DNA from 3 places in the Clostridium cellulovorans 743B genome. Region 3 is predicted to be linked to each of the others. Evidence: predicted binding sites of a transcription regulator. Region 3 holds the regulator's gene; each other region holds the start of a gene.
What was found. Region 3 encodes Rex, which represses fermentation and respiration genes when NADH is low (regulators of the CRP and FNR family bind a similar motif). Its sites were predicted from a motif close to ATTGTTAANNNNTTAACAAT; they were not measured.

Region 1 (11,111 bases), 820 kb from region 3:
TGTCCATCACAATCAACACAAACCACCCCTTCTGAATCTCCTGAATTAATAACTTCTAGAAAAGCAGTTTTAAGAGCAGTTCCCTTTCCTAGATTTATATTATGCCTAAGTACATTGCACCCTAATTTTTCAGCAGCTTTAAAAATTTCTTGATACTTTTCACCACTTCCATCGTCTACAATTATTATTTCCATATCCATTAAATCTTTAATTCTCTTTATTAAATCCAAAAATTTTTCACTTGGTTCATAAGCTGGAATAATGATCTTCATAGCTGTTCACTCCTTCATTCCTATTTTTATTTTATATAAAGAATATCACTTACGCCTCTTTCTCTACTTTTACCAAGAGGGTTATTAACTAATCTTCCATTAAAATACATAGTTGATGACCCGCCACCATCTAGGTTATAAGCTTCAGTACAACCTAAATCTATAAAAAGTTGTGCAACTTCATCTAAAGTCATCCCTCTACTGTAACCAGAACTTCTCCCATCGACTACGACAAATATGAAATGATTCTCATCGATTATACCTACTCCAGTTCTTGGATTTGAAGCTTCAATAGACCTATTGCCAAAATTTTTATCTATCTGTACTTTAGAAAAATCTCCAATAACTTTTCCATCTTCCACTAAAGCAGGTCCGAAAGATACTGTATTCCATACTCCTTGGTCGAGTAACTCCTGTGCACTTATTTCTTTCTCATCATAGATTTTCATAGAACCATCTTTGAAAAATGCAAGTCCTGTTCTCGCTGGTTCATTTCTATACAAAACTCCATTTCGTATCACAACACCATCAGATCTAAACCCGTAGTAATCTCCATTAATTGCAAAAATTGCATCCTGATCTTTTGCAATTTCTGAAGTATATTCAATAATATTAGTTCCAAACTCATTTTTAGCGAAAGCTGAAGCTAATTGTGTAGCATCTGAAACTTTAACATCTGCAACATAATAAGTTATTTTATCTTCTCCAGAACCTTTTACTACTTTTTGAATTTTTATAGTTTTACTGTCGCTGCCATAACTCCAATCATCCGATGAATAATTCTCATCTACCACGGCAGTACTAGTTGTTACTGTTACCACTTTTTCAGCATGTTCAATTAAATATCTATTAGCTAGTAAATATAAAATCATTCCAATAACAATAAATAGTGCTATTAGCGTTAACAAAATCATTCTAAATTTTTTCTTCTTTACCCCATTCATGAAACCTAAAAACCTCCTTGAACTTTTCTATGTTATTGATTCTATAATCAATTTCTTAAATTGCCCTTAAATATGATCAATAAATCAGCAAAACGAACTTATGAAAGTCACATTTCCTCGAAATTTTTATATTTCAAAACAAACAATTTATTTATTTTATATTAGAAGAATTAATCATAAAAACCATTTGAAAACTTTAATATTCTATTCCCATTAGAATAATTGCTAGTATAAGATAGTTATCTAAGCTCAATAATAATTAAGTAGTATAGATATAAATAAAGGAGATGAGTATAGTGGCAATAAATCCATATGGCGTTTTGAAGGGTAAAATTATGAATATACGACCAGCTGATACCGATGATAAAACTCCTCATTATGAAGTTCATATCAAAGGAAATAATGAAGATTATAGAATAGCAATTAATATTGCATCTAGAGAGTGGCCATCAGAAGTTTTATATTTGGTTGGCGAGGATTTTCATTCTGAACAATTAGATATGTTGCCAACATTATCAGAAGGATTTAAAAGAATTCACGATAGACATGATGAATTAGCAATAGATTATATAAGAGGTGGATTATTTGCCCCTTCAAAAATGATTGATCTGCCTGCATCAGCAGCTGGAGCAAATAATGAATTAAATGAAAAAGTTAATAAATATTTTTTAGAAGCAAAAGAAAAAGGTGCAATGGTGTATGCCTTTGGAGAAAAATATGAGCATGAAAAACGTGGCGATGAATACTTTGGATTTTCTCCAAACAGAGGTATCCATGACCTTCACATGAATCAAGGAAATCATACAGAATATCAAAAGGATGATGGTATTTGGCAAGATGGTGCAGTTCTTATACATTTTGAAGCAGAAAATCGTTGGGTAGGAATGTTCATAGCCTTCCAATCTCAATCCTGGAGTACAGATGATAGAGGCCGTGTTGAACGACCTGTAAATAGATGTAATCACAAAACAGTACGTGAGTATATAGCAACACCTCATTAGAATCATGTGAATTTCCATAATATAACTAATATTAGAATCTCTCTTCAAATAAGCAGAGTTTTAAAAATATATAAATTCAACCCCAGTGAAAATTGCTTTCCACTGGGGTCATTTTAACACGTAATTTTATAATTGATCTTCAAATATAAATAGAAAATTTTCTATATGGTATGGTAAGAGTCTATTTAAAGGATAAGGAAAATCCTTTAGTTCAAGGTAAGGAAATTCTTTTTTATTATCCCAAGGATGATATTTGGGCATATATGGTATGCTTAGGCTTTGAAATAAATTTTGTGCTCCATTTTTAGATACATTATGAATATAGATATAATCAGGTAAGGTTAAGTTTTTCTTAGTTTCTACATCTGGGTTTAAAGTTACAGATGTGTTAACACCAAAGCGCAAACAACTATCATATATATCTACAGGCTCAAATCCCGTAATTAAATTAATTTGCATAGGGTAATGTAATATTTTTAACAATTCATCAAACTTAATACAATTAAACAAACTAATTCGAACATCTGTTTTTTTACAATAGTTACTCATATCAGACAGTGAAGTACTGTCAATATTATATTGATTGGATTTGTCTAAACTATGTTTAAACCTATAATCATTACACATTGACATTGTTAAAAGTTCATCAAGAGTTTTTGTATCATTATAGGAATAGAGTTCATTATCAAATGCATTGATATAATAATCTTCATAATCTGAGACGAGTTGAGACAATGGCTGTTTTAACATAAAAATCATTCTCCTATTTAAAATTAATTACAATTAGACTATAGGGTTTACAAGGTATCTATTTATATCGCATAAAATTCTATATCAAAAGTATTTATTATATTTATTCTTTAAATTAAATACTCCTATTTACACCTTATTTAATTAACTTAATCTAATATATACTTAATATAGCATATCATAATATATTTTAACACATTATACAGAAACCCTATACTTTCTATATTTCATTAATAAAAAAATAAGGTGCTATTCCTTAAAGTAAGCACCTTATTTATGGTTTTTTATAATATAGCAACCTTGCTAATTAATTACTCTTCTCTTATCACTGTCTCTTGTGTATTATCAAAAACATTAATAAACATTTTCTTTATTTCACTTATCAATGGATATCTTGGATTTGCTCCTGTACATAAATCATCAAAAGATAATTCTGACATTTTATCTAAAGATGCATAGAACTTCTTCTCTGAAACTCCAGCTTCTTTAATGGTCATTGGAAGATTTAATTTTAACTTTAATTGATCAATGGCGTTTATTAATGCTTCAATCTTTTCATCTTCCGTTCCTCCACCTAATTGTAGGTAGTCAGCCATTTTTGCATATCTTGATTTAGCATTTGGATACTTGTACTGTGGGAAAGCAGCTTGCTTTCTTGGATCTTCTACTGAATTAAACCTGATTACTTCATTTATTAGTAATGCATTTGCAGTTCCATGTGGCACATGGTGTTCTGCTCCTAATTTATGTGCCATAGAGTGGCATACTCCAAGAAATGCGTTAGCAAATGCCATACCTGCTATTGTTGAAGCATGAGCCATTTTTTCTCTAGCTTTTATATTGGTTCTTCCTTCAGTGTATGCTAACGGTAAATATTTAAAAATTAATCTTGCTGCTTCTAAAGCTAAGCCATTAGTATAGTCGGATGCAAGAACTGATACATAAGCTTCAATTGCATGTGTTAACGCATCTATACCTGATGCAGCAGTTAGACCTTTTGGCATATTCATCATTAATTCAGCATCAATTATAGCCATACCTGGAGTTAATTGATAATCTGCTAATGGATACTTCACTCCAGTCTTTTCATCTGTGATAACTGCGAACGGTGTAACTTCTGAACCTGTACCTGCTGAAGTTGGTACAGCGACAAAAGTAGCTTTCTTACCAATCTTAGGCATATTGTATATCCTCTTTCTAATGTCCATAAAAATCATTGCTAAATCTTCAAAGGCTACATCAGGTTGTTCGTAAAGAACCCACATAATTTTAGCTGCATCCATTGGTGACCCTCCACCAACTGCTATTATTGTATCAGGTTCAAAGTTAATCATTTCTTTCGCACCTTTTCTCGCACTTTCAAGTGTTGGATCTGGCTGTACATCGTAGAATATTCTATAATCAACACCTATTTTGTCTAATACTTTTGTTACATTATCGAGAACGCCTAAGTCATATAAAACCTTATCTGTTACAATAAATGCCTTCTTCTTTTCCATATCTTTTAGTTCTTCAAGAGCCATCCCCAAACAACCATACTTAAAGTAAATCTTTTCTGGCACCTTAAACCAAAGCATATTTTCTCTCCTTCTAGCTACACTCTTAACATTTAACAAGTGTTTAACTCCAACATTTTCTGATACTGAGTTTCCGCCCCAAGAACCACAACCTAGCGTAAATGATGGAGGAACTTTAAAGTTATAAGTATCACCTGCAGCACCATGTGAAGCTGGCATATTTATAAAAGTTCTTGAGGTTTTCATCGCTGCGCCAAAACTTTCAATTCTATCCTTACATAGTAATTCATCAGTGTATAAAACAGAAGTGTGTCCCATTCCACCATAAGCTAAAAGCTTGGTAGTCTTCTGAAGAGCTTCATCAAAGCTTCTTACCTTATACATAGCTAAAACTGGAGATAACTTTTCATGTGACAATGGTTCTTCTGGCCCTATTAATTCAACTTCTCCAATTAAGACCTTAGTTGCTTCTGAAACCTCAATTCCTGCTAATTGAGCTATTTTATAAGCAGTTTGACCAACAATATCTGGATTAACAGCACCATTAATCATTATAGTTTTTCTAACTTTATCTAATTCATCATCCTTTAAAAAATATGCCCCTCTTTCTATAAACTCATTTTTAACCTCATCATAAATTTTATCTATTACAACAATGGCCTGCTCTGATGCACAAATGACGCCATTATCAAAAGTTTTTGAAAGAAGTATTGAGTTAACTGCCATTTTAATATGAGCCGTTTCATCAATTATTACTGGCGTGTTACCTGCACCAACTCCAAGTGCCGGTTTGCCAGATGAGTATGCAGCCTTAACTAAGGCTGATCCCCCTGTTGCTAAAGTAATATCTGCTTCTTGCATTACAATTTGTGAAAGTTCAATTGATGGTTCATCGATCCATCCTATTATTCCTTCTGGTGCTCCAGCTTTAACCGCTGCATCAAGAACTATTTTAGCTGCCGCTATAGTTGATTTCTTTGCCCTAGGATGTGGAGAAAAAATTATACCGTTTCTAGTTTTTAATGCAATCAAAGATTTAAATATCGCTGTTGAAGTTGGGTTTGTAGTTGGAACTATTGCAGCAACAACTCCAATTGGTTCAGCTACCTTTGTAATACCAAAAGCATCATCTGTTTCTAAAACTCCACAAGTTTTTTCATTTTTATACTTATTGTAAACATATTCTGATGCTAAATGATTTTTAATAACTTTGTCCTCAAATACTCCCATGCGAGTTTCTTCAACTGCCAGCTTTGCTAAGGATATTCTTTCATTTAGAGCAGCCATAGCTGCTTCTCTAAAGATTTTATCAACTTGTTCTTGTGAAAACTCGGCAAATTTCCTTTGAGCCTCTCTTATTTGCGCAATCCTTTTTTTTAACTGTTCAACGTTAGTAACTTTCATAAACTTACCCCTCTTTCATTTTTGAAATATATTTAATAAATCCTATATATTAAAACAGCATACACTTGTATATCCAGTAGATGCTAATTTAATTACTTGTAAACTTCTTAAAGATTTCTGCTATTTATAAAAGTACATTTCAACAACAAGAGTCATCTTTGTTATTAATTTAACAATAATAATTATGCCTAATCATTATCAAAAATGCATAAAAACATTTTAAATAACATTTTTAATAAATCTTTAATGCATTAATCAAGTAGCGATATTATAATTTTATAATTCATAGATTTCTAAGATTAGTCTATGTTATTTTTTTAACATTTGCTATTTAATAATATAATAATTTATATTCTCTTTCACTTCAATTTATATAAGTTTAAAATTATGAGCATTTTTTACTGACAATTTTAAACTTCTTCTTTCAAAGATAAATTATAGTATATCCATAAACACAAATTCACATATATAAGTTCCACCATTGAAACTTTATCGAAATCCTATGTACATATTGAAAAATCAATATAACCTATCAAAATTCTTTATCAAAACTTATATAATAAAAAATCATGAATGGTTTTAGGATTTCTCCTTCATTCCACTCATGATTCTTAATTCAATCTTATTATATTCAACTTTTTAAATTAGGTATTAATAATTTTCAAGCTATCAAGCTTTGTTTCAAAGCCACACAGATTTCAAAACAACTATCCTTATTATTCAACAGTAACGGATTTTGCCAGATTCCTTGGCTTATCAACATCGCATCCTCTTTGTACTGCAATATAATATGCTAATAATTGTAACGGAATTACTGTTAATACTGGTAATAATATATCTTTAACCTTTGGAATATACATTGCAGAACCAACAGTCTTTTCAATTTCCGTATTTCCTTCAGCTGCAAATCCTAGAACTTTAGCACCTCTAGTTGTTACTTCTCTAATATTACTAACCATTTTTTCAAATAAATCACTTTGGGTAGCAAGTGCAATAACTATTGTTCCTTCTTCAATTAACGCTATTGTTCCATGTTTTAATTCTCCGCCAGCATATGCTTCTGAATGAATATAAGATATTTCCTTTACTTTTAAAGATCCTTCCATAGCAACAGCATAATCTAATCCTCTTCCTAAGAAGAACATATCTTTGTGAGAATAAGTATTTACAGCAAACTTTTGCATTACTTCTTTATGCGTTAACATTTCTTCTGCCAATTCTGGTAACTTGAGCATGTCTACCTTAATTTCTTCAATTTCTTCCGAAGAAACTGTGTTTAAGTTTTCAGCGAAGAATAATCCTATCATATACATTGTTAATAATTGAGTAGTATAAGCTTTAGTTGATGCAACTGCAACCTCTGGTCCTGCCCAAGTATAAATAACGTCATCAGCTTCTCTTGATACTGAACTACCAACCACATTAGTGATTGCAATAACTCTAGCCCCTTGTGCTTTTGCCTCTCTAAGTGCGGCTAAAGTATCTGCTGTCTCACCAGATTGACTCATTACTATCATTAATGTTTTATCGTTTATAATTGGATTTCTGTATCTAAATTCAGATGCGATATCAACTTCAACTGGTATTCTTGCGAGATTTTCAATTACATATTTACCTACAACCCCAGCATGATATGCAGTTCCGCATGCTACTATATATACTCTGTTAATATTTTCAATTTGTTCTTTAGTAAGAGTTATCTTATCTAAACTAATTGGGCTACCTGGAACAACTCTGGATGATAAAGTATCTCTAAAAGCTTTAGGTTGCTCATGTATTTCTTTGATCATGAAATGTTCATATCCACCCTTTTCTGCTGCATCAGCATTCCAAGTTACATGATGAACTTCCTTATTAACTCTTTGTTTTTCAGCATCATATATTTCTATGCCGTTTTTTGAAAGTACTACAAATTCTTTATCATTTAAATAGTAAACATCTCTCGTATAATTTAATATTGCTGGAACATCTGAAGCAATATAGAATTCACCTTCTCCGATTCCTGCAATAAGTGGGCTGTCTTTTCTAACTGCTACAATTTTATCTGGTTCATTGATGCATACTACCCCTAGTGCGTAACTTCCTTCAATTTTTGTAGTAGCCATCATTACTGCATCTAATAAATCACCTTTATAAAAATAATCAATAAGATTAGGAACAACCTCTGTATCTGTTTCTGAAATAAAAGTATATCCCTTAGAAGTTAACCATTCTCTTAGGTGCAAATAGTTTTCAATAATACCATTGTGAACTACACTAATTGTATTATTACTATTTGTATGTGGATGTGAATTTATATCCGATGGCTCACCATGAGTTGCCCATCTTGTATGGCCAATTCCAATTGTTCCATTTAAAGGCATTTCCTTTAATTTTCCCTCTAAATTTGCAAGTCTACCTTTGCTCTTACTGACATTCATCTTTCCATTTTCGTCCAGAACCGCAATACCCGCTGAATCATATCCTCTGTATTCAAGCTTGCTTAGTCCATTGATTAAAATTGAAGAAGTTTGTTTTTTTCCGATATAGCCTACTATACCACACATAATTTTATTCCCTGCCTTTCAACTATTTTGTTTTAAGGCTTTTAGGTACCTCCTAGAGTTTGTACCAAAAATCGCTTTTTGCTTTTCACTAGGTTTCCGGTAGTACCATACCGCAGGGCATCCGCCGAAATTTCGATTCTCCCTGTCCTCGTCAACTTAAGCGTGTGTTTCCAATAAAGAAAATCCACTTATATTTACTCACCGAGTAAATTTAACTGACTGAGCCAAAGATTCAGAGAACCAATTGTTCCACTCTCATTCACTCGCTGAGTAAGTTCGTCTAACTGAATCGAAGATTCAGAGACTTTCACTTGCTCGACTCACATCCGTTCGCTGAGTAAGTTCGTCTGACTGAATCAAAGATTCAGAGACTCACTTAAGTTCTGGCGCTTTGTTATATAGTTAAAAGCCTACAACACATTATATTATAGATATAGAAATTTGACAAATGAATTTAAAAATATCTGAAATTTAATAATATTTTTATAATTCTTTATATCCTAAGTATTATACACCTCACAATTGTGAGGTGTATAGTGTTATTTTAATCCATCAATAAATTCAACGTATTTAGCACGATCTAAGAAGTTCTTAACAGTGATTATAGTCGCATCACTAGAAGCTGATTTTTTTGCTCTTTCAACTAAACTTTCTTGTGTAAATACTACATCAGCAGTTTTTGGTATATCGTCAACTGGTGAATGCTTTACATCAATATTAGTGATTCCTGCATCTTTTAATGCCTTTTTAAGAATAGATTCTCCCATCGCTGATGATCCCATACCAGCATCACAAGCAAACACGATTAAGCTTATATCTGATTTTGAAATTTCTGTTTTTGCTAAAGTTTGACCTTTACTTTCTGCCTTCATTGCTTTTACTTTTGATTGTGCTTCTTCTAAATCTTCTTGTGATTCAGGATTTCTCTTAATAATTAATGCTGCTACTAAGAATGAAGCAACTGTTGCTACCGCTACCCCTGCAAGTACTGGTAAAAGCCCACCTTTTGGTGCCATTGCTATTAATGCAACTATACTTCCTGGAGAAGGTGATGCTACTAACCCTGCTCCTGTTGCTACAAAAGTTAAATTTCCAGCTACTCCACCAGCTATAACTGCTAATATTAATGCTGGTTTCATTAGCACATATGGGAAATATATTTCGTGTATACCACCTAGGAAATGGATGATTATTGCACCTGGGGATGATTGCTTTGCTGTACCTTTACTATAAAACATATAAGCTAATAATATTCCAAGTCCCGGACCTGGGTTTGGTTCAAGTAAGAAGAAAATTGATTTACCTACTTCTTGTACTTGTTGTACTGCAAGTGGTGAGAATACTCCATGGTTTATTGCATTGTTCAAGAATAAAACTTTAGCTGGTTCAACTACAAAAGCTATTAAAGGTAATAACCCTGCATTTGTTATTGCTTGTGCTGCATTACCAAGGCCAGTTGAAATACCTGATACTACTGGTTCAATAACTGAATAAGCTAATAGTGATAAACCACCGCCTAATATACCTGATGAAAAATTGCTAACTAACATCTCAAAGCCTGTTGGAACTTTTCCATCAACTAATTTATCAAATTTCTTGATTAAATATCCTCCAAATGGTCCCATAACCATTGCACCAAGGAACATTGGCATTGACGCTCCTACTACAACACCTGCTGTTGCTATAGCACCTACAACACCGCCTCTTTTACCATATACGATATTACCGCCTGTATAACCAATAAGAAGTGGTAATAAATAAGTTATCATTGGTCCAACTAGTTTTTCAAAATATTCGTTTGGATACCACCCCTTCGGAATAAATAATGCTGTTATTAATCCCCAAGCTATAAAAGCTCCAATGTTAGGGATTACCATACTACTTAAAAAATTACCGAACTTTTGAATTCTTTCTTTGCCTGATGCTTTAGTTCTTCCTGAAACATTTTGCATATATGATTCCTCCTATAGTTTAATTATTATCTCCTACACTTAATATGATACGGTTTACAATACCTGAATTCAATTTATACAAATTCAATTTCAGGATACGTTTTCATTGACAACTTTGAAGTAAAAAACTAAATTGTTTCTTTTAGTTTTTTAACTCCGGTATTTACTTAAGATAGCAAACTTTTAATTCTTCATATTTCCTGACAATATCTGTGATTACTTCATCATCTTGTGACAATCCAGTTACATCACTGACAGTCTTTACAATCCCATTAGTCCTAATATTATTTTGAATTCCTTGTGCTTTTTCGTCATCTTCAAAATCAAATAAGAATCCTGCTGCGATACCAGTTAAAATATTGTTAGCCTCTAAACCTAATTCATAACAAAGTTTTAATGGTGTTACTAATCTGTCATTAGCTGATAATTTTCTTACTGGGTCGCGACCTACACGGCTTAATTCATCTTGAAGATATGAATTTTCAAATCTACCTATTATTTTTTTAGAATAATTCTTTAACTCCTCAACGCTAATACCATGTTTAACACTTAGAGCTTTAATTCCCTCATTGTGAAACCCTATAGCTGCATTTCTTATGACTTCATCCATTGTTACAGCCTCATGGATAAATTTATAGTTTTTAATGTATCCCAAATATGCTATAGTTGCATGAGCACCATTTAATAAGAATAATTTTCTTTCAAGGTATGGTCCTAGCTTGTCC
Region 2 (11,111 bases), 1.9 Mb from region 3:
TGGAAAACTTATGAAAATTATTAAAGAAACCTGTGATAAAAATAATATTATTTGTGACATAAGAGAAGTTTTTAATTATATGAGAACTTTTGAAGAGAAAAATAATGAAGTTCAAATAAGTTTTGAGATATAGGAAATTTCAGTGTTTAAAGCACTGGTTAATAGAGAATAGGGGCTTTTTCGCTTTAAATATCTAGGAGGAAGTTGGATATACATGATATAATTGTAGGTATATATAGAATCGAGGTGCTTCTAATGAAAATGTCTAAAAAACAGTTTGAAGTAATAAGGAATTGGATGTATAGAAATGCTAGGCCATTAGATATAGCAAGGTGGAAATATCATTTTGAAAATGGAAATAAGGATGATGTATTAGCTGCTTTATCTGCATACCAAAATCCAAATGGAGGGTTTGGATATGCACTTGAAGCTGATAGCTGGAACCCTAATTCGTCACCTATACAGACCTGGTGTGCTACAGAAATTTTATATGAATTAGGAATTACAGATAAAAATAATGAGATAGTAAGAAATATATTATCCTATCTAGACAGTGGAAAAGATTTTCAAGATGGACATTGGATTGCACAAATTCCAACAAATGATGACTATCCACATGCAGAGTGGTGGTCTTATAGAGAAAATGTTATTGATCAATGGGGTTATAATCCAACAATCTGCTTAGTAGGATTCATTTTATATTTTGCTGATAAACAATCAAAGTTATATCAATTAGCACTTGAAATTGCTAAGAAAGCGACTAAAGCATTTCTACAAGATGAAACATCAGAAGATATGCACGAAATATCATGCTTTATTAGATACTATCAATACTGCGAAAAAGCAGGTTTAACAGATATTTTTGATGCCGATGAAATGATTAATTGTTTAAGGCGTAAGGTAAAGTCTTCAATTGGTGAGGATAAAGAGGGTTGGAAGGATAACTATATGTGTAAGCCTTCTCAATTTATGATTACACCGGATAGTATATTCTATCTAGATAATAAAGAACTTTCCGATTATGAAATTGACTTCATTATAGAAACGATGAATTCAGATGGGACCTGGAATATAACTTGGAATTGGAATGATTACCCTGAGCAGTGGGCAGTAAGTAAAAATTGGTGGAAAGCCACCCAAACTTTGGTTAACATGAGATATCTAAAAAATTTTCAATGTCTATAGAAAACCATAAAAGATTTTTTAAATAGAATTAATAGAGAAATTTATTATATTATATATAGCAGTGAGCCGATAAAATACGGCATGAAATATCGAGTGAGGTTATTGCTAAAAGAGATACTATTGGATTGGGAGTGAGAAGAATGGATTGGGTTAAACAATTGAACGAGTCAATAAATTATATTGAGGAGAATCTTGCAGGTGAAATATCCTATGAAGCTATTTCAAAAATTGCCGGATGTTCTATTTATAATTTTCAAAGAATGTTTTCATATATAGCAGATAAGCCGTTGTCTGAATATATAAGAAACAGACGGTTAACTATGGCAGCCTTTGATTTATTGAATAGTACAGAGAGAATAATCGATATTTCTTTAAAGTATGGATATGAATCTCAAGATTCATTTACCAGGGCATTCAAAAATTTTCATGGAGTACTGCCTTCAAGTGTAAGAAATGAAACAGTTCAGTTAAAATCTTGTCCTAAGCGCTCCTTTCAAATTACGATAAAAGGAGAAAATCATATGAATTATCAAATTGAGCAATGGCCTGCATTCAGAGTAATGGGAATATCACAGAAAATGAAAACCTCAACAGCATTTGAAATGGTTCCGAAAGTTTGGGAGAACGCATGGAAGGACGGAACTATGAATAGGTTTATTGAGAAATTTCCTGACTATAGACCAGCAGGGTTTTTAGGAATCGCCCAAGGAGGGCAATGGGGCGAATCAGAGGAAATGGAATATATAATAGCAGTGACAAATTATGTAGATGTACCAAGCTGTGAACATGTTCCTGCACTGGAAGGGATGAAGGAATTTGCTTATCCTGAAGCAACATGGGCAATTTTCGAAGCTAATGGAGAACTGCCAGAAGCAATACAGAAGGTTTATAAACAATTTTATGGAGAGTGGCTACCTAATTCCGGCTATGAATTAGCGGATCTTCCGGTTATTGAGTGCTATATGCAGGATAATCATCAAGAGGTTTGGATAGCTGTTATAAAAAAATAGATAGAGTATGAATTATTCTTCTATTTCAAGTTGTTACTATGCAATATTTTATCTCAAGGATACAGAATATTTGTATCAGCTAATAAATGATGGTGATACTAAAAGACTGATTACATCAAGAGGGAGCCTGTAAATTATTTCGTGTATTCTTATCTTCTTCTTGGAAATAACCATTAATTTATAGTCTTAGACAGGCTTGGATTTTTGTCTAAGTATGTATATTAGTGAAGAACAATTTATTTCCTTCATAGGTATATTATTAACATTTATTGCACATAATATACCTAAGGAAATTTACTAAAGGGACTTTAATCTTAGATTTAATTCTAGATTAAGGTTCTTTTTATGCCATTTTTTCAAACACTTCGCTAAATACTATTTTTAATTGATTGATTACTAAATCCCATTCACGATAATTTCTATTCCATTTTGTTGATATTTTTGAACTGCTAAATATAGCATCTTTAATAAACTTTCATCATTAGGAAATATTAGCTTAGTCTTTGTTACTTTTCTAAATTGACTATTTAAGCTCTCTATTACATTTGTAGTATATATTATTTTTCTTATATTTTGAGGAAAGGCAAAGAATGTACTTAAATTATCCCAATTATCTTCCCAACTTTTACTGCGTTTGGATACTTCTGAGACCATTTATCCTTTAAAGCTATCAAATATTCCATAGCTACTTCCTCATTAACGGCACCATATATATACTTCAGATCTGCAACAAAAGCCTTTTTATCCTTATATGGTATATACTTCATACTAGAACGTATTTGGTGTATTATGCATCGTTGAATTCTAGCGAATGGAAATGTTGCGCCAATCGCATCCTTAAAGCCGTTTAGGCCGTCAACACAGAAGATTAGTACATCTTGTACGCCTCGATTCCTAAGGTCATTTAGAACAGAAAGCCAAAACTTACTACTCTCATTTGCACCAATCCATATTCCTAACACTTCTTTTTCGCCGTCCAGGCTTACGCCTATTACTACGTAAGCTGCTTTAAGTACAATCTGTTTCTCTTCTCTTACTTTATAGTGGATTGCATCCATAAAGACAAATGCATATGTGTTTTCTAAAGGTCTATTCTGCCATTCTGATACCATTGGCAATATCCTATTAGTTATATTTGACACTGTTTCTGCACTTATATCTACATCATATAAATTTTTAACCTGTTCAGATATATCTCTTGTTGTCATTCCCGAAGCATAAAGCGATAATACTTTATCTTCAATTCCATTTATGGTTCTTTGATGTTTTGGTACTATTTTAGGTTCAAAATCTCCATTTCTATCCCTTGGAATATTCAGTTCTATTGCACCTAATTCTGTTTTAACTTTCTTTTTTGAATAGCCATTTCTACTATTATCGCTTGCTTTTTCTGTTACATCATACTTACCATAACCTAATTCTTCATCCATTTCTGCTTCCAAAGCCTCTTGTAAAACATCTCTAAACATTCCTTTTATGGCATCTAATACTTCATTAGCATTAGTAAAGTTCTGCTCCTTTATAAATTCTCTCAATAATTCTTTCGACACATTTGACATAAAAAACAACTCCTTCTTGTAATATATTGTTATTTCAATTATTACCAAGAAGAAGTTGTTTTTATTCAGTTTACACAAAATTTTTTATACGGCCTCAAGAGGTGTAATCAGTCTTTTATTTATTACAGTAAATGAGAAATGTTTAAGAATTTGATTTCGATTTATCAAGTTTAAGTTGTTCTTCGCCCCATCTAGACAATTCACTTAATGCAGGAAGTAGCGCTTTACCCCTTTCTGTTAGAGCATATTCAACCTTAGGAGGAATGGTTTCATGCTGGATTCTAACAATAAGGTTATGTTCTTCTAGTTCCTTTAAAGATTTTGTAAGCATCATGTTAGTAATACCGTTAACTTTTCGTTTTAATTCATTATATCTAGTGAAATTATTTTCAAATAAGTACCACATGATAGGCAACTTCCACTTTTGGCCGATGATATCTAATGCGTATATAAGTGGACATTTTGTCTCGTATTTATTATCATTATGGAATTCTACATTGCAATCTATACCATTATTCATAATTACAACTCCTTTAACTTTAATAGTATACTTTTTATACTAACACAGAAAAAACTGCGTACTTATATATTTATGGTCTTAAGATATATAATTATAGCATAAAACCATAAATACAAAAATGAGTAAAAATATAAAAAAATAGGGGTGTCGCTATGAAGGTTTATGCTATTAATGGAAGTCCAAGAAAAAATAAGAATACGGCTACATTACTTCAGAAAGCTTTAGATGGAGTAAAAGAAGCTGCAAAAGATAAAGAAGTTGAAACTGAAATAATTAATTTATATGATTTAAATTATACTGGATGTAAAAGTTGCTTTGCCTGTAAAAGAATTGGCGGTACAAGTTATGGAAAATGTGCCGTAAAAGACGATATTCATGAAGTTTTAGAGAAAATATCTCAAGCTGATGGGGTTATTTTTGGTTCTCCAATATATTTTGGTACTATAACAGGCCAATTACAATCATTTTTAGAAAGACTATTATTCCCTTACTTGGTGTATGATAAGAATTATTCTACAATTTCACCGAAGAAGATGCCAATAGCATTCATTTATACAATGAATGTTGCAGAAGATTTTATGGATAATGTCGGATATTTATCAACCTTTAATAAAACTGAATCTACCATTGGACGTATATTTACAAAACCATCAGTTATGTATTCAAATAATACTTACCAATTTGATGATTACTCAAAATATGAATCTAGTGCCTTTTCTGAAGAAGAAAAGGCAGCTCATAGAAAAGTTCAATTTCCTTTAGATTGTGAAAAAGCATTTGAAATAGGTAAAAGTTTAATTAAGTAGAATATTAAATTATGACGATATTTTCTTGCTATTAATCATAAGGTTTTTTAGAAAGTTATAATTAAGTAACGTTCAGCATTAACTATGCTCCCTTGAGATATCTTGACTAAATATTTCAAGGGAGTTTTAGGTTTAGATAAAATAGGTTCAGGGGAGATTCCATAATAATATGAGTAGCTTGCTAAAGGTGACATAGAGACAATTATTCTAGGTTATGCGACAATTATCCATAACGAAAAGACGGTTATTTATAACGAAAAGTCAGTTTTCAGAGTAATAATGGTCTACTGTATATTTAAATCAGTTTATAACTAGACATTGATTAACTAGCTTAAAGATAATTTTTAGATTTAAAGATATATCATAATAATATTTTGATACTGACAATAGATATAAGCAGGCATATTACAGATAATTTGAGTTTATAATATGATTAGTTAAAATATTGTTTAAGCAAGCTAGGGAGTGAATTCAAAAAATATATGTAGTCAAAGTGAAAATTAAGTCAGTGTAAGAGTTTAAAGGCTTTTGTCACTAGATATTTTAAGGAGAATAAAATATGACAGAGTTTTGGGAAAAAAGCTTTATAGAGAAACAAACGATGTGGGGATTTAACCCATCAGAGTCAGCTGTTATTGCCAAAGATCTTTTTATTGAAAATAATATTAAAGATATATTGATACCAGGTATTGGTTATGGGAGGAATGCAAAGGTATTTATTGATAATGGTATAAATGTTACAGGAATCGAAATCTCAAAAACAGCTATTGATTTGGCAAAACAACATGGAATTAATATCAATATTTATCATGGTTCAGTTGGAGATATGCCTTTTGAAGATAAGCTTTATGAAGGGATATTTAGCTATGCACTTATTCATTTATTAAACGAAAGAGAGAGAAAAAAATTTATTAGTGATTGCTATGAGCAATTAAAACAAGGTGGATATATGATATTTACAGCAGTTTCAAAAAAAGCACCTATGTTTGGAAAAGGCCAAAAGCTTGATGAAAACTATTATGAAACAATGCCAGGAGTAAGAATCTTCTTTTATGATTCTGAGTCAATAAAAAAAGATTTTGAAGAATATGGGCTTGTAGAATTCTCTGAGATTGATGAAATAGATAGTGATAATAAAGATAAACCTCCAATGAAGTTTTTATTGATAAAATGCAAGAGAACCAAATCCAGATAATGGAGAGGTTCTCTTTCTTTTATATAATAGAGTGGGAGGTGCGGACATTTTCTTGGACCAGCTAAGTTGGAAATTCAAGGCGCTGTCTGTACTCCTTAGGGCTCATATAATATTAAAATCTTCTCTCACCAATTCAATAAATAACGACAGTGCAGGGCTAATCCACTTATTTTTGTGATAACCATAGATTGCTGTAATTTTAGCATCTACACAGCCAACCTTTAATTCTTTTAAAGTTCCATTACTAAGCTCCTCTTCTACTGTAAAACTAGGCAAAAATGAAATCCCAAGATTACTCGCAACGCATTTTTTAATTGCTTCAATGCTTCCAAGTTCGATTGTGTTGTTTAGTAATATGTTTTTATCCAGAAAGTAATTTTCAATTATTTTTCGATAAACGGATTCAACTGGATTAATGATAAGGCTTGTATTTATTTTATGGTTTGGCTCACAAAAATCTAATTTTTCTTGTTCAAATTGTGGCGAACATACTAAAGTTACATTAAAATCAGAAAGCTTAACAGCAGATAAACTTTCATTTTTACTTCCCACATCATACATCAAACCAAGGTCTAATTCACCATTTGCTAACATAGTTTTTATGGTATAGCAATTAAGAGAAACCATACTAAGTTTTACATTAGGGGCTTTTTCTTTAAACATACTTAATACATTTTGTAGTTTATAAGACATTAAAGATTCTGCAACAGCAATTTTTAACTCTCCTGTAATTTTATCACCAACTTTACCGATGCCCTCAATTTTCTTCACTGTATTAAGTAATTCATTTGCATAAGGTATCATTTCTTTTCCTAAGTCCGTTAATACCATATTACGGCCAATTTTTTCAAACAACTTAATTGAGAGTTCCTGCTCTAGTTGTTGAATTTGTGAGGTAACAGTGGATTGGGTGTATCCTAATTTCATTGCGGCATTTGAAAAGTTACCTTCTTCAACAATGCTTTTAAAGGTTTTAAAGTGTCTTATATCCATTAATGTCCCCCCGATCAATATATTAATCTAATAATATATTGATAAAATTGAATTGTCAATTCGAATATATCAATTTTACAAATATATAATCCTCTGATAATATGAATTTATAGAGTAGCTAAAACATATTAAGTAAGTTTTATTAATAACTCTATTATCGATAAAAGTAAATGAATTTGCATATTTGAATTTGTTAAAAAAATAACAATATAGATTTTAATTATGGGAGGAATGAAAAATGAGAGACGTAGTAATAGTAAGCGCAGTAAGAACAGCAATAGGAGCATATGGCAAAACTTTAAAAGATGTACCAGCAGTTGACTTAGGTGCAATAGTAATAAAAGAAGCTGTTAAAAGAGCAAATATTAAACCAGAAGAAATTAATGAAGTTATCTTTGGGAATGTGCTTCAAGCAGGATTAGGACAAAATCCAGCAAGACAAGCGGCTGTAAAAGCTGGACTGCCTGTAGAAATACCTGCATTTACAATTAATAAAGTTTGTGGTTCAGGATTGAGATCTATAAGTTTAGCAGCTCAAATTATAAAAGCTGGCGATGCTGATACTATTGTAGTAGGTGGCATGGAAAATATGTCTAGTGCACCATTTTTACTAGATAGTGCAAGATGGGGACAAAGAATGGGCCATGGTGAGCTAGTTGATGAAATGATAAAAGATGGTTTATGGGATGCTTTTAATGATTATCATATGGGAATAACAGCGGAAAATGTGGCGGAAAAGTGGAATATAACAAGAGAGGAACAAGATGAATTCTCACTTCTATCACAACAAAAAGCAGAAGCAGCCATTAAGAATGGAGAATTTAAAGATGAAATAGTTCCTGTAGTAATTAAAACAAAAAAAGGTGAAGTAATATTTGACCAAGACGAATTCCCTAGATTCGGTAATACTATAGAAGCATTAAAAAAACTTAAACCAATCTTTAAAAAAGATGGTACAGTGACAGCAGGAAATGCATCAGGACTAAATGATGGAGCAGCAGCTTTAGTAATAATGAGTGCAGATAAAGCTAAAGCTTTAGGAATAAAACCACTTGCAAAAATTACTTCTTATGGATCAGCGGGGTTAGATCCAGCGATAATGGGATACGGTGCATTTCATGCAACAAAAGCAGCTTTAGATAAGGTTAATTTAAAAGCAGAAGATTTAGATTTAATAGAAGCAAATGAAGCATATGCATCTCAAAGTATAGCAATAACTAAGGATTTAAATTTAGATATGAGTAAAGTTAATGTTAATGGTGGAGCTATAGCACTTGGACATCCTATAGGGGCATCTGGTGCTCGTATTTTGGTAACATTGCTACATGCTATGGAAAAAAGGGATGCGAAGAGGGGACTTGCTACTCTATGTATTGGTGGAGGACAAGGTACTGCCTTAATAGTTGAAAGAGAATAATTATAATCACTAATTAGGTCTTATGAAAGAAGATATCAGATAAGCAATATGGAATAGCACATAAAACCTCATTCTCTTTTATGAAATAAGAATGAGGTTTTATGTAGTATATAGAGTTGATAAAATATACTTAAGAAAGAAAATTTGCGTAATAAAGAAAAAAACATGTTGAAAGGGGAGAGTAAGTTATGACACCAGCTAATTGCTAATATTGATTAAAGTATAATTTCAAAATTATTTTAATTTAATATGTATTTTATGATGAGTTTAATTTGCCTAATTATTTTAGGTTTTATTGTTATGCTCTTTATGGAATAAGGCATTTAGAAGGTAACTTACTTTAATGAAATTCAACATTATAATTTATAGGATATTTGAAAGTTATATTTTTTAACTTTCAATCAATGTATTTTGAAGTATTGAGCTAAAATTTTTAAAGAAGCTTTAGTGTAAATTATATAAGCATAATACAAAGAGTTTATTAACATTCCTAGATTTGTGCTTATATCATACTTTAATAAATTATAATATATATGGTTTAATAAGATTTCTACATTGTAATGTGATATATGTTTATGCATTATGGTTAATATAAATGTGGTTTTATTGTTGAAGCATATAGAGTGATAAAGGATTTTCAGGCTGTAAGGAGATATGAGCTTCTTACAGTTTTTTTAATTAACTATAGTTCATATATCTAAGAACCTTCTCTGTCTATCCATTAAGAAGAGGAATAGAAATAAGGGTGAAAGAAGGAATTTCTTATGTTCGAATTATCGTTAGTTAATGTAAAAAAGTATATGGATGAAACTCTTGTGCTTAAAAATATAAGTTTTCAAGTGTATGCAGGAGAAAAAGTTGGTATAGTAGGGGTTAATGGAAGCGGGAAGAGTACTATTCTTAAACTAATAGCTGGAATAGAGCAAATGAATTACTACATAGGTTATCCTCAAACCTCAAGTTATGGATATGATGAAGGCTTTGTTTGTGTACCAAGAGAAGCTACATGTGCTTATCTTGAGCAAATACCTCAATATGAAGATGGTATGAAAGTTATCGATGTTCTAAAAGTAGCTTTTGCTGAAGTTTACACAATAGAGAATAAAATGCGTGAATTAGAAGAAGAGATGAAGTTTTTAGAAACTGATAATTTAGAAAAAGCTTTAAAACAGTATAGTAAATTGGTTGAATTATATGAAGTTAAAGATGGATATAATACAGAAGAAAAATTAAATAAGATTTGTACGGGCTTAAAATTAGATGAAAACTTTTTAAATAAGGAATTTAATTTATTAAGTGGTGGTGAAAAAACTACGGTTGTTCTTGGAAAACTATTAATTGATAATCCAGATATATTATTACTGGACGAGCCTACAAATCATCTAGATATGGATTCAATTGAATGGCTTGAAGTTTATCTTAAGAACTACAATGGTATTGTAATTATTGTATCTCATGATAGATACTTTTTAGATAATGTAGTAACAAAGATTGTAGAAATAGAAGATATGGAGAGTAAAACCTATAAAGGAAATTACTCTGATTTTGTTGAACAAAAAGAAAAGAATATGCTTGAACAAATTCATCAATATAAAGAGCAGCAAAAAGAGATTAAAACTATACAAAACACTATAAAAGAGTTAAGAGATTGGGCGAATAGAGTAGATAATAATAAATTCTTTAAAAGAGCTGCCAGTCTACAGAAAAGACTTGATAAAATGAAAAATAGTAACACTGAAAGCGACAAAGAGTATCGAACTAGAGGTCAATATGTAAGAACTAAAAAACCGAAGCTTGAAAGAAATAATATGAATCTTAGCTTTAAAGAAACTGAAAGATCTGGCAATGAAACAATTAAGGCTGAAGGACTTTCTAAATCTTTTGAAGATAAGGTTATTTTAAAAGATGTAAATCTATTGATTAATTTTGGTGAAAGAGTAGCATTAATTGGCCCAAATGGTAGTGGTAAAACTACTTTCCTAAAAATGCTTTTAGGTGAAGAAGAGCCGGATCGTGGCATAGTGGAATTAGGTGCCAGTGTAAGAGTAGCATATTTGCCACAGCAAATTATCTTTAAAGATGAGGAACTTACTGTATTAGAATGCTTCAGAGAAGATATTTCAATATTAGAAGGAAAATCACGTGAATACTTGTCTAAATTCATGTTTTATGGCAAAAGTGTATTTAAAAAGGTAAAGCATCTATCTGGGGGAGAAAGAATAAGATTAAAGCTCGGTAAGCTATTATATGAAGATGTAAATTTATTGATATTGGATGAACCTACTAATCATCTTGACATTGATTCAATAGAAACCTTTGAAGAAGCTCTAGAAGACTTTAAAGGAACTATATTTTTCATATCTCATGATAGATATTTTATTAATAAAATAGGTGAAAGGATAATTGCAATTGAAGATAATGCTTTT
Region 3 (11,111 bases):
CAACAAAACTGATAATAGAGTAGATAATAAAGATATTAACAAAGGAAATAGTGAAGCAGATAGTGATAAGGATACGGATGGTTTATCCTCATCCACAAAATCAGATGAAGCTACAAATAGGAAAAGTGATCCAGAGAAGCAAGATATTTCTCATAATAATAAGCTTTTAATATTTATTAGTGCTATTTTAGGACTTTCTGCAATAGCTGTTTTTGCTAGAATTAGATTGTTTAGAAAGAAAATTTAGGATGAACTAATTTTAATAATAATGTTTTTATCGTGAATATTTTATTTAAATATAATGTTTACAGCTAGATAAGTTTGAAGCTGATGTTGGTGTATAAATGTAGTAATAATTAAGATATATAACAAAAAGGAGTTGGTAGTATAAAGATAACCAACTCTATTTTTTATATAAATTGCTTTCGATTGTTGTATAGAGATTTATAACCTAAGTTTAATGATAAAAAAACTGTTAAACAAACAGAGGTACAAATTGCGATCATTATAGCTATTTGATATAAAATTGAAGTAGTAGGTGATGTACCAGATAAGATTTGCCCAGTCATCATTCCTGGTAAAAAAATTATTCCCATACCAAGCATGGAGTTTAAAGTAGGAATTAAAGCACTTTCTAAAGCGTTATTGGCAAAAGGCTTCAAGATATACTTCGGTTCAATACCTAGGTTAAGCAAGGTATTGATTTTATTTTTTTCCTTTTTTATAGAATCCATAAAATTTTTGATCCCAATATTTATTCCTGTCATAGAATTACCAATTATCATTCCAGCTAAAGGTATTGTATATTGTGGATTAAATATGGATTTATTGATTACTACTATCAAAAAGAAAAATAGAACAAATAATCCTGAAAAAGATAATGAAAAGGCTATTGAAATTTTAAAAGCATTATTTAAGTCTTTTCGGCTCTTAATTACAATGTGAATTGAGAATACTATCATAATTGTAAGAAAGCTTATTGTAAATAAAGGATGAGGATTTCTAAAGATATATTGAAGAATATAACCTACAATTATAAGCTGAATTGACATTCTTAAACTAGCAATTATGAGAAGTTTACTTTGATTCACTTTTGATTTTTTCATTATAACTAAAACTACGATAAGTAGTAAATAAATAAGTGAAAATTGAAAAAGGTTTAATTTTACTATTTGATCCATTGTAATCACCTAACTACTGATAGATTTATTTTATATGATTGATATGAAAATTTTATACGGATATTTGTTAACTATTGAACTTTTTTTACTATTTCAATTTTATTTTCATAAAACTCTTCAACTATGGCTTTATCATGACTTACTATTACTATATCTATATTTTCTTTCTTGCAGAAGGAGGTTATATTTTTCATTATTTCTTTACTATTTTTTTCATCTAAAGCGGAAGTTGGCTCGTCTAATAAGATAACTTTAGGATACAAGGATAAAAATAAGGATATATACACTCTTTGACGTTCTCCTCCAGAAAGAGTAGCAGCATCTTGATCTAAAGAAACATTTACAGAGCATAAATCTGCAAAAAAGCGTACATGATCATTTTCAGGAACTGTCATATCTCTTAAGGAATAGAAAGTTTTAAAATTATCTATAATACTCATGTCAAATAAAAAAGGATCTTGAGAAACTAGGCTTATATCACGTCTTAAGGCTATAGGATCATATTGTTCTATTGGTTTATTCTTGTATAAAAGTACTCCAGCTGTTGCACTTATAGTATTATTTAATAATTTTAGAAAGGTACTTTTACCACTACCGCTTTCACCAGTGATAAAATTAATCTTTTCCTTTTTAACAATTAAATTATCATAGACCAAGTTTTCTTTATAGATTAAATTATTTGCCTGAAATAATATATCGTCCATTATATTACCTTTCCTTTCACATATAAAAGAATATATAGCAAATGTATAATTTCTTGACTCTAGTACGTTGAGTTGATAAAATAATGTACTAATAGCGGAACAAGATATCGAAAGTCAATATCGTATTTTGATATGATGATTTTAGGATAACATAGGAGGATTTTCAGTGCAAGAACAAATAATACGAAAATTATTTTTAGGATTTATACATATACATATACTACATCATGCCAAAAAAGAACCTTTTTATGGAGCTTGGATGATAGAAGAGCTTAGAAACCATGGTTACGAAATAAGTGCAGGGACTTTATATCCTGTATTACATAACCTAGAGAAGAATGGAGTTCTAAAGGTCGAAGATAGGAATGTGGAGGGAAAGATAAGAAAATATTATTCAATTACTGAGGTAGGGGATGAAGTTTTAAAAGAAGCAAGAATAAAGGCCTATGAATTATTTAAGGAGATCAAGGAAGATTAAATATAAAACCATGAAGTTTGTTAACATTAAATATAATCAAAATCTTTGTTAGCAAGAGTATTTATGCTCAAAAAATCAAGATTACAAAATTTTCTTTTGGTAAACTAATGTTACGATAACGTTATTGTATAAATCTAAGAAGAAATTAAGTGATTTAAACTATTATTTTTAAGAAGGTGGTGAACCTTGAAAAATTTTCATGTACTAATAGAGGCAATAAACTATATTGAAGAGAACCTCTGCAATTATATCTTACAAGAAGATATAGCAAGGGAATGTTATTTTTCATTGTCATCTTTGCAAAAGCTCTTTAGGTATGCATTTAATCATAGCATCAAAGAATATATAACAAAACGAAGATTAACAAATGCAGCTAAGGACATTGTTAATTCTCAAATGACTATAACAGAAATAGCGATGAAATATCAATATAATTCTCCAGAGGTTTTTACTAGAGCCTTTTCAAAACTTTGGGGGATATCACCATCAAAGTTTAAAAATCAGTGGAAGTTTACCGGTATATTTCCTAAGTTAATTCTTGAATATAATGGAGGTAATGTTGTGACGGGAAAGAAAGTAGAGATTTCTGAACTTTATGAGGTTTTGAAAGAAAATCAAAATACTTATGTTTTATGTTTTGATATTGTTGGCTTTGGAGAAATTAATAAAATAAGCTATGAATTTGGAGATAAAGTAATTCTCCAATGCTTGAAGAGGATTGATACAGTTGCAAAAGAAGATATGATGTTGTTTCGTATCGGAGGAGACGAATTTGCTCTTGTAACATGGTTAACGGAAGCTAGTGAAGCGGAGAATCTTGCAAAAACAGTTCTTGAAAGTAACGGAGAATTTATTGATTATAATGGACAAGGTATTCCTGTATCTATGAGAGTAGGAGCTACAAAAATTTTTGGTAATAATATTCGCTATAATGAGCTTCTTGATGATTTACAAAATACTATTAATGTTACTAGGGAAAATAAGAAAGAGATTTTCTTAATGGATTAGAAACTTTATTGAAATATATACAATTAATAAGGTTAAGAACTGTTTTCAGTAAATTAGATTAGAATATATCACATGTTATAAGCTACGTAAATTAAATATAGAGACTATTATTTATTATATAAGTATTAGGGGATATATAGCTTTGATTAATTAAAGCTATATATCCCCTTTGGGTTTTCTATAGTATCAAAATATCCTAAGACAAAGAAGTGGAGTACATTAATTTTGAAGTGAGGTGGGAGTTGATTTATTCCATATATGTTTCCCATTCCGCATATAAGGCTTCAAGAGTTTCTTTAATACTAGATATCTCGTTGTCAACTTCCCTAGATTTTTCTATATTAGAGTAAACTTCTTCCTGACATTGATATTCGGTAAGTTTAGAGAGTTTTTCCTCTAAATCTGTTATTTCCTTTTCGATAGCTTTAGCTCTGTTTTTTAGTTCTTTTTCAGCTTTTTCTTTTTCCTTACGCTTTTTCTTATCTTGAATTATTTGAGTTTTTGTCTTGCCTTTTGCTTCTTCTTCAAGTTCAAAACGATAAGGGTTAGTTTTCTTTTCCATGTAGTAACTGTAGTTGCCTAGGTACTCAGTTAATTCTTCTTCTTTAAGTTCAAAAATTTTATCTATTACCTTGTTAAGGAAATATCTATCATGGGATATAACTAAAACTGTTCCATCATAACCTAAAAGTGCATCTTCTAAAGCTTCTCTTGAGGCTATGTCAAGGTGATTTGTAGGCTCGTCTAGTAGAAGCATATTGCTTTGCGACAGCATTAATTTTAAAAGATTTATTCTACATTTCTCACCGCCAGATAAGGTTGAGATAACTTTAAATACCTCTTCGCCTTTAAATAAAAACGCAGCTAAAGCACTTCTGATTTCAGTAGTTGTAAGCTCAGGGAAGTCATCCCAAACTTCATCGATAATTGTTTTACTTTCATCTAAATCTGATTGCTCTTGATCATAGTAGCCTACGAATACATTTTTTCCTAGTACCTTAGAACCAGCATCAGCCTTGATGTCGTTTAAAAGTATTCTAAATAAAGTTGTCTTTCCTCTTCCATTTTCCCCAATTAAGGCAGTTCTATCGCCACGGTGCATATCAAAGGAGATGTTTCTAAATAATTGCTTTTCACCATAAGCTTTACTCAAATCTTCAACATGAATTACATCGTTACCACTTTTTATTTGAGTAAAGAATTGAATTCTAGCAGCCTTACCTTCCTTTGTAGGGGCAGAGATTCTGTCAATTTTATCTAAAGCTTTTTGCCTACTTTCAGCGGCACGAATACTTTTTTCTCTGTTAAATTGTTTGTATTTTTTTATTATTTCTTCTTGCCTTTTTATTTCATCCTGTTGCAAATTGTAAGCTTTAAGTTGTTCTTCATAAAGCTTTTTCTTTTGCTCTAGAGATTGGGTGTAGTTACCGTTGAACAGCTGAGTAGTCCCATTGGCAACTTCCATAGTTTTATTAGTAATAGCATCTAAGAAAAATCTATCATGGGATATAATAAGCATTGTGCCTTTATAATTTTTAAGATATTCTTCTAACCATTCAATGGCATCTAAATCAAGATGGTTTGTCGGTTCGTCTAATAGTAATATTTCGGGTTTAATTAAAAGTAGCTTACATAAAGCCACACGGGTTTTCTGGCCACCACTTAATATATCAATAGACTTTGAAAAATCATCCTCATTAAAGCCTAAACCTTTTAGAACTCTAGAGATTTCTCCTCTAAAGGTATAACCGCCTCTATTTATATATAATTCATTTAATAAAGTATAGTCATGGATAAGCTTATTATGATAGTCTTCTTTTGAAGGATCATAAGCTTCTGCCATTGATACTTCAAGTTTTGAAAGTTTATTTTCCATATCAACTAGATCTTGAAACACTGAAAGTAATTCTTCGTATATTGTAGAAGTAGTATTTAAAGATAAATGCTGTGAAAGATAGCCTATCTTCTTATCTTTATCTATAAAAACATCGCCGCTATCATACTCTAGTTCTCCACCGATTATCCTAAATAAAGTGGATTTACCAGCTCCATTAGCACCAATTAATCCAATTTTTTCTCCTTCATTAATACCAAAGGTAACATTTTCTAATATAACATCTATTCCATAGCTCTTTGTAATATCTTTGCAGCTTAATACGATCATTTTGTTCACCTTCCCAAAATAAATTATAACTAATAACCTTATAGTACTCAATAACTCTTTTGAAAATAATACTAACTATGACTTTGAATTATTGAAAATATCTGATAAAATAAAAGTTGTTTTAATTTTAACAAAAACGAGTTACTTTGTAGGAGGTGCCATAATGGAGAAGAAGAAACAGATATCCATGGCAGTAATCAGAAGGCTTCCCAAATACCATAGATATTTAAGAGAGTTAATTAAAAATGATGTAGATAGAATATCTTCTCGAGAACTAAGTGAAAAGATTGGCTTTACTGCTTCTCAAATTAGACAAGATTTAAATAATTTTGGTGATTTTGGGCAACAGGGATATGGCTATAATGTAAAAGAATTGTACAATCAGATTAGTTATATTTTAGGAGTCAATAAGGAATACAAAACGATAATTGTTGGTGCAGGAAACATTGGTCAAGCTATTGCTAATTATAATTTTGAAAAGTCAGGTTTTCATTTAACTGGTATATTTGATGTTAATCCAAAACTTATCGGTTTGAAACTTAGGGATATTAAGGTTCAAGATGTTGACCAACTAGAAGAATTCCTTAAAGAGAATAGTATAGATATTGGTATATTATGCATACCTAAAAATGCAGCTCAAAGAATTTGTGATATTCTATGCAATAATGGAGTAAAAGGAATTTGGAATTTTGCCCCTGTTGATCTTGTTCCATCAAAGGACGTTAAAATAGAAAATGCTCATTTAAGTGAAAGTTTATTAACACTTAGCTGTTTGATGAATAGTTAACGAAGATTTTTGAGACAATAAAAAGGATAAGATATCTTTAGTATACTCTAAGTTAAAAGTTTATAAATAATAGGAAACTATAATTTTGTAATGTATAAATTTTTAACAAAGAATCTTCATCTATTACGGAGATGAATATTCCAGGAGTTTTTATGATTTGTATACAAGAAAACTCCTGGAAATCATTTAAAAAGTCAAGTTTATCAATGGCTATGCAATGTAAATTATTGTTGAAATATTTATGAAGACAAGATATAATGGAAGAAGTGATGTAAGAAAAGGAGAATTTTATCTTTTTCAAAAAGATTAGTCTGCACTAAATTGTTAATTTAATAACAAAAGGGATATTTTTTTATCTCTTTCAAAAAAGATTAGTCTATACTAAATTGTTAATTTAATAACAAATATGATTGTGGGAGGATTATCCATGGAACTAACAAATGTGCTTTTAGAAAAAGAAGGACATATTGCTGTTGTAACTATCAACAGACCAAAAGCCCTAAATGCGCTTAACAGCGATACACTAAAAGATTTAGACGCAGCATTTACTGATATCGAAAACGATGCAGACATATATGCTGTAGTATTAACTGGTGCAGGTGAAAAGGCTTTTGTTGCTGGTGCTGATATCACAGAAATGAAAGAAATGACAGTTATTCAAGGAAGAACTTTTGGTCAACTTGGAAACAGAGTGTTCAGAAAAATTGAAACTTTAAGCAAACCAGTAATCGCTGCTATCAATGGATTTGCATTAGGTGGTGGATGCGAAATTTCAATGGCATGTGACATTAGAATAGCATCAACAACTGCTAGATTTGGTCAACCAGAAGTAGGACTAGGAATTACTCCAGGATTTGGTGGTACTCAAAGACTTGCTAGATTAGTAGGTATGGGTATGGCTAAAGAATTAATCTATACAGGAAAAGTTGTTAAAGCTGAAGAAGCTTTAAGAATAGGACTAGTAAATAGTCTTCATGATCCAGCAGAATTATTAGATACTGCTAAAAAATTAGCTAACACTATTGCAGCTCAAGCACCTGTTGCAGTTAAGCTTTCAAAAGAAGCTATAAATAGAGGAATGCAATGTGATATAGATACAGGATTAGCCTTTGAAGCAGAAGTGTTCGGTGAGTGTTTCTCAACTGAAGACCAAACTGAAGGTATGAGTGCTTTTGTAGAAAAAAGAGATAAAAGCTTCAAAAATAGATAGGAGGTTTATAGTATGAATTTTGCATTAACTAGAGAACAAGAATTTATCCAAAAGATGGTTAGAGAATTTGCAGAAAATGAAGTTAAGCCAATAGCTGCAGAAATCGATAAAAACCACAGATTCCCAGTTGAAACAGTAGAAAAAATGGCTAAGTTAAACTTATTAGGTATTCCATTTCCAACAGAATTTGAAGGAGCAGGTGGAGACAATCTATCTTACACAATAGCTGTTGAAGAATTATCAAAGGTTTGCGGTACTACAGGAGTTATCGTATCTGCACACACTTCACTTTGTGCTGCTGTTGTTAACCAATTTGGTACACCAGATCAAAAGAAAAAATACCTTCCAGACTTAGCTTCAGGAAGAAAATTAGGTGCTTTCGGTTTAACTGAACCAGGTGCTGGTACAGATGCAGCTGGACAACAAACTACAGCTGTTTTAGATGGAGATAACTACATACTAAACGGTTCAAAAATATTCATCACTAACGGTGGATACGCTGAAACTTTCATAGTATTTGCTATGACAGATAGATCAAAAGGAACAAAAGGAATTTCTGCGTTTATCGTTGAAAAAAGCTTCCCTGGTTTCTCAATCGGTAAAGTTGAAGAAAAATTAGGAATAAGAGCTTCATCAACTACTGAGCTTATATTTGAAAATTGTGTAGTTCCAAAAGAAAACCTATTAGGACAAGTAGGAAAAGGCTTTGGTATAGCTATGAAAACTCTTGATGGTGGTAGAATAGGTATTGCTGCTCAAGCATTAGGAATAGCTGGTGGTGCATTCAACGAAGCTAAAGCTTACATGAAAGAAAGAAAGCAATTCGGAAGAAGTTTAGATAAATTCCAAGGCTTACAATGGATGATGGCTGATATGGAAGTTGCTATTGAAAGTGCTAGATATTTAGTATACTTAGCTGCTTGGAAGAAAGATCAAGGTCTTCCATACACAGTAGAAGCTGCTAGAGCTAAATTACATGCTGCTAACGTTGCTATGGATGTAACTACTAAAGCAGTTCAATTATTCGGCGGATACGGATACACTGCTGAATATCCAGTTGAAAGAATGATGAGAGATGCTAAGATAACTGAAATTTACGAAGGTACTTCACAAGTTCAACAAATGGTTATCGCTGGCAACATATTTAAATAATAGAGGAGGACTGGCAGAATGAATATAGTTGTTTGTTTAAAACAAGTTCCAGATACAACTGCTGTAAAAATAGATCCTGTAACAGGAACTTTAATTAGAGATGGTGTTCCATCAATCATAAATCCAGAAGATAAACATGCTTTAGAAGAAGCAATAGTTTTAAAAGAAAACTTAGGTGCTAAAATCACTGTAGTTTCAATGGGACCTCCACAAGCTGAAGTTGCTTTAAGAGAAGCTTTAGCTATGGGTGCTGACGATGCAATATTAATAACTGATAGAGCGTTTGGTGGAGCTGATACATTAGCTACATCTCATACAATAGCAGCTGCTATAAAGAAATTAGATTATGATATAGTTTTTGCTGGAAGACAAGCGATTGACGGAGATACAGCTCAAGTTGGACCAGAAATAGCTGAACATTTAGATATTCCACAAGTAACTTACGTAGAAGAAGTTAAAGCTGATGGAAACAAATTAACTGTTAAGAGAGCATTAGAAGATGGATACGAAATAATCGAAGTTCAAACTCCATGTTTATTAACAGCTATTAAAGAATTAAATAACCCAAGATATATGAATGCTAAAAACATTTTTGAAATATTCAAAAAAGAAGTAACAATTTGGAATGCTGATGATATCGGTGTTGACAAATCCCTTATCGGTTTAAAAGGATCACCTACAAAGGTTAAGAAGTCTTCAACTAAAGAAGCTAAACAAGCTGGAGAAATTCAAAACTTACCAGCTAAAGAAGCTGCTCAATATGCAGTTTCAAAATTAAAAGAAAAGCACTACATTTAATAAAGTAGGAGGGATAAAGGATGAATATTGCAGATTATAAAGGCGGCGTTTGGGTATTTGCTGAGCAAAGAAACGGGGAACTTCAAAAGGTTTCACTAGAACTTTTAGGCAAAGGTAAAGATATCGCTGAAAAATTAAATACAAAATTAGTTGCAGTTTTATTAGGAAGTAACTTAGGAAACTTAGCAAAAGATTTAGTTGCTCAAGGTGCTGATGAAGTTTTAGCAGTTGACAGCGAATTATTAGCTAACTTTACAACAGATGGTTATACAAAAGTTATCTGTGACTTAGTAAATGAAAACAAACCAGAAGTATTATTTATCGGAGCTACTTTCGTAGGTAGAGATTTAGGACCTAGAATAGCAGCAAGATTAGGCACAGGCTTAACAGCTGACTGTACAGCTCTTGACATAGATGCAGAAAACGGAAACTTACTAGCTACAAGACCAGCATTTGGTGGTAACTTAATGGCTACTATAGTTTGTGCTGACCACAGACCACAAATGGCTACAGTAAGACCAGGTGTTTTCGGAAAATTATCATATGATGAAGCTAGAGCTGGAGAAATCAAAAACATAGATTCAGCTATTATTTCAGCTAGTGACATCAGAACTAAAGTTTTAGAAGTTGTTAAAAATGAAAAAGAAGCTGTTGACATCGGTGAATCAAAGATTCTTGTTGCTGGTGGAAGAGGTATAGGAACAAGCGAAGGAGTAGCTTTATTAAAAGAATTAGCTGCTGTTTTAGGCGGAGAACTTGCTGCTTCAAGAGCTGCTATTGAAAAAGGCTGGATCGACAAAGATGTTCAAGTTGGTCAAACTGGTAAAACTGTTAGACCTTCAGTTTACATAGCTGTTGGTATCTCTGGTGCTATCCAACATACAGCTGGTATGCAAGATGCTGAATACATCATTGCTATCAACAAAGATGCAGATGCTCCAATCATGAAGATGGCTGACCTTGCGTTAGTTGGAGATTATAGCAAAATCATTCCTGAATTAATCAATGAAATAAAGGCTGCTAAAGAGCAAGCATAATTTCTAAGGAACTTTTGGGTATAATAAATATATAATTTAGAGGAGGCTTATTCACATGAAAAAGATATGTGTTATCGGTGCTGGTACAATGGGATCAGGAATTGCTCAAGCTTTTGCTAGTAAAGGCTTCGAAGTAGTTTTAAGAGATATAAAGGATGAGTTCATCGAAAGAGGACTTAGCGGAATCAACAAAAACTTATCAAAATTAGTTGCTAAAGGTAAGATGGAAGAAGCAGCTAAAGAAGAAATCTTAACTAGAATCACAGGTTCAACTAACATAGAAGACGTTGCTGATTGTGACCTAGTTATTGAAGCAGCTGTAGAAAATATGAAAATCAAAAAAGACATTTTCGCTGAATTAGATAAAGTTTGTAAGCCAGAAACAATCTTAGCTTCAAACACTTCATCATTATCAATCACTGAAGTTGCTACAGCTACTGGAAGAGCTGATAAAGTTATAGGAATGCACTTCTTTAACCCAGCTCCAGTTATGAAGCTTGTTGAAATCATCAGAGGTATCACAACTTCTCAAGAAACTTACGATGCTATAAAAGAATTAACTTTAGCTATCGCTAAGGAACCAGTTGAAGTT

Region 1: adhE (bifunctional acetaldehyde-CoA/alcohol dehydrogenase) is a predicted target of Rex. The motif match lies at 6,046-6,065, and genes of this name have one in related genera.
Region 2: CLOCEL_RS01120 (acetyl-CoA C-acetyltransferase) is a predicted target of Rex. The motif match lies at 7,458-7,477, and genes of this name have one in related genera.

Annotation. Positions count from the first base shown of each region.
Region 1 is NC_014393.1:2,841,383-2,852,493, forward strand. Features, by position in the region: gene CLOCEL_RS12000 (bifunctional glycosyltransferase family 2/GtrA family protein) at 1-272, opposite strand, end outside; gene CLOCEL_RS12005 (phosphodiester glycosidase family protein) at 299-1,216, opposite strand; gene CLOCEL_RS12010 (YukJ family protein) at 1,504-2,217, shown strand; gene CLOCEL_RS12015 (hypothetical protein) at 2,344-2,967, opposite strand; gene adhE (bifunctional acetaldehyde-CoA/alcohol dehydrogenase) at 3,279-5,888, opposite strand; gene glmS (glutamine--fructose-6-phosphate transaminase (isomerizing)) at 6,605-8,434, opposite strand; gene CLOCEL_RS12030 (PTS mannitol transporter subunit IIBC) at 8,974-10,386, opposite strand; gene CLOCEL_RS12035 (mannitol-1-phosphate 5-dehydrogenase) at 10,550-11,111, opposite strand, start outside.
Region 2 is NC_014393.1:267,314-278,424, forward strand. Features, by position in the region: gene CLOCEL_RS01080 (SPL family radical SAM protein) at 1-133, shown strand, start outside; gene CLOCEL_RS01085 (hypothetical protein) at 205-1,185, shown strand; gene CLOCEL_RS01090 (AraC family transcriptional regulator) at 1,326-2,195, shown strand; partial or broken gene CLOCEL_RS01095 (IS256 family transposase) at 2,539-3,754, opposite strand; gene CLOCEL_RS01100 (winged helix-turn-helix transcriptional regulator) at 3,897-4,274, opposite strand; gene CLOCEL_RS01105 (flavodoxin family protein) at 4,427-5,080, shown strand; gene CLOCEL_RS01110 (class I SAM-dependent methyltransferase) at 5,640-6,275, shown strand; gene CLOCEL_RS01115 (LysR family transcriptional regulator) at 6,378-7,268, opposite strand; gene CLOCEL_RS01120 (acetyl-CoA C-acetyltransferase) at 7,507-8,685, shown strand; gene abc-f (ribosomal protection-like ABC-F family protein) at 9,450-11,111, shown strand, end outside.
Region 3 is NC_014393.1:3,658,942-3,670,052, reverse strand. Features, by position in the region: gene CLOCEL_RS14945 (fibronectin type III domain-containing protein) at 1-247, shown strand, start outside; gene CLOCEL_RS14940 (ABC transporter permease) at 411-1,181, opposite strand; gene CLOCEL_RS14935 (ABC transporter ATP-binding protein) at 1,253-1,885, opposite strand; gene CLOCEL_RS14930 (PadR family transcriptional regulator) at 2,052-2,363, shown strand; gene CLOCEL_RS14925 (helix-turn-helix domain-containing protein) at 2,550-3,371, shown strand; gene CLOCEL_RS14920 (ABC-F family ATP-binding cassette domain-containing protein) at 3,619-5,535, opposite strand; gene CLOCEL_RS14915 (redox-sensing transcriptional repressor Rex) at 5,699-6,322, shown strand; gene CLOCEL_RS14910 (short-chain-enoyl-CoA hydratase) at 6,750-7,532, shown strand; gene CLOCEL_RS14905 (acyl-CoA dehydrogenase) at 7,545-8,684, shown strand; gene CLOCEL_RS14900 (electron transfer flavoprotein subunit beta/FixA family protein) at 8,703-9,482, shown strand; gene CLOCEL_RS14895 (electron transfer flavoprotein subunit alpha/FixB family protein) at 9,503-10,519, shown strand; gene CLOCEL_RS14890 (3-hydroxybutyryl-CoA dehydrogenase) at 10,575-11,111, shown strand, end outside.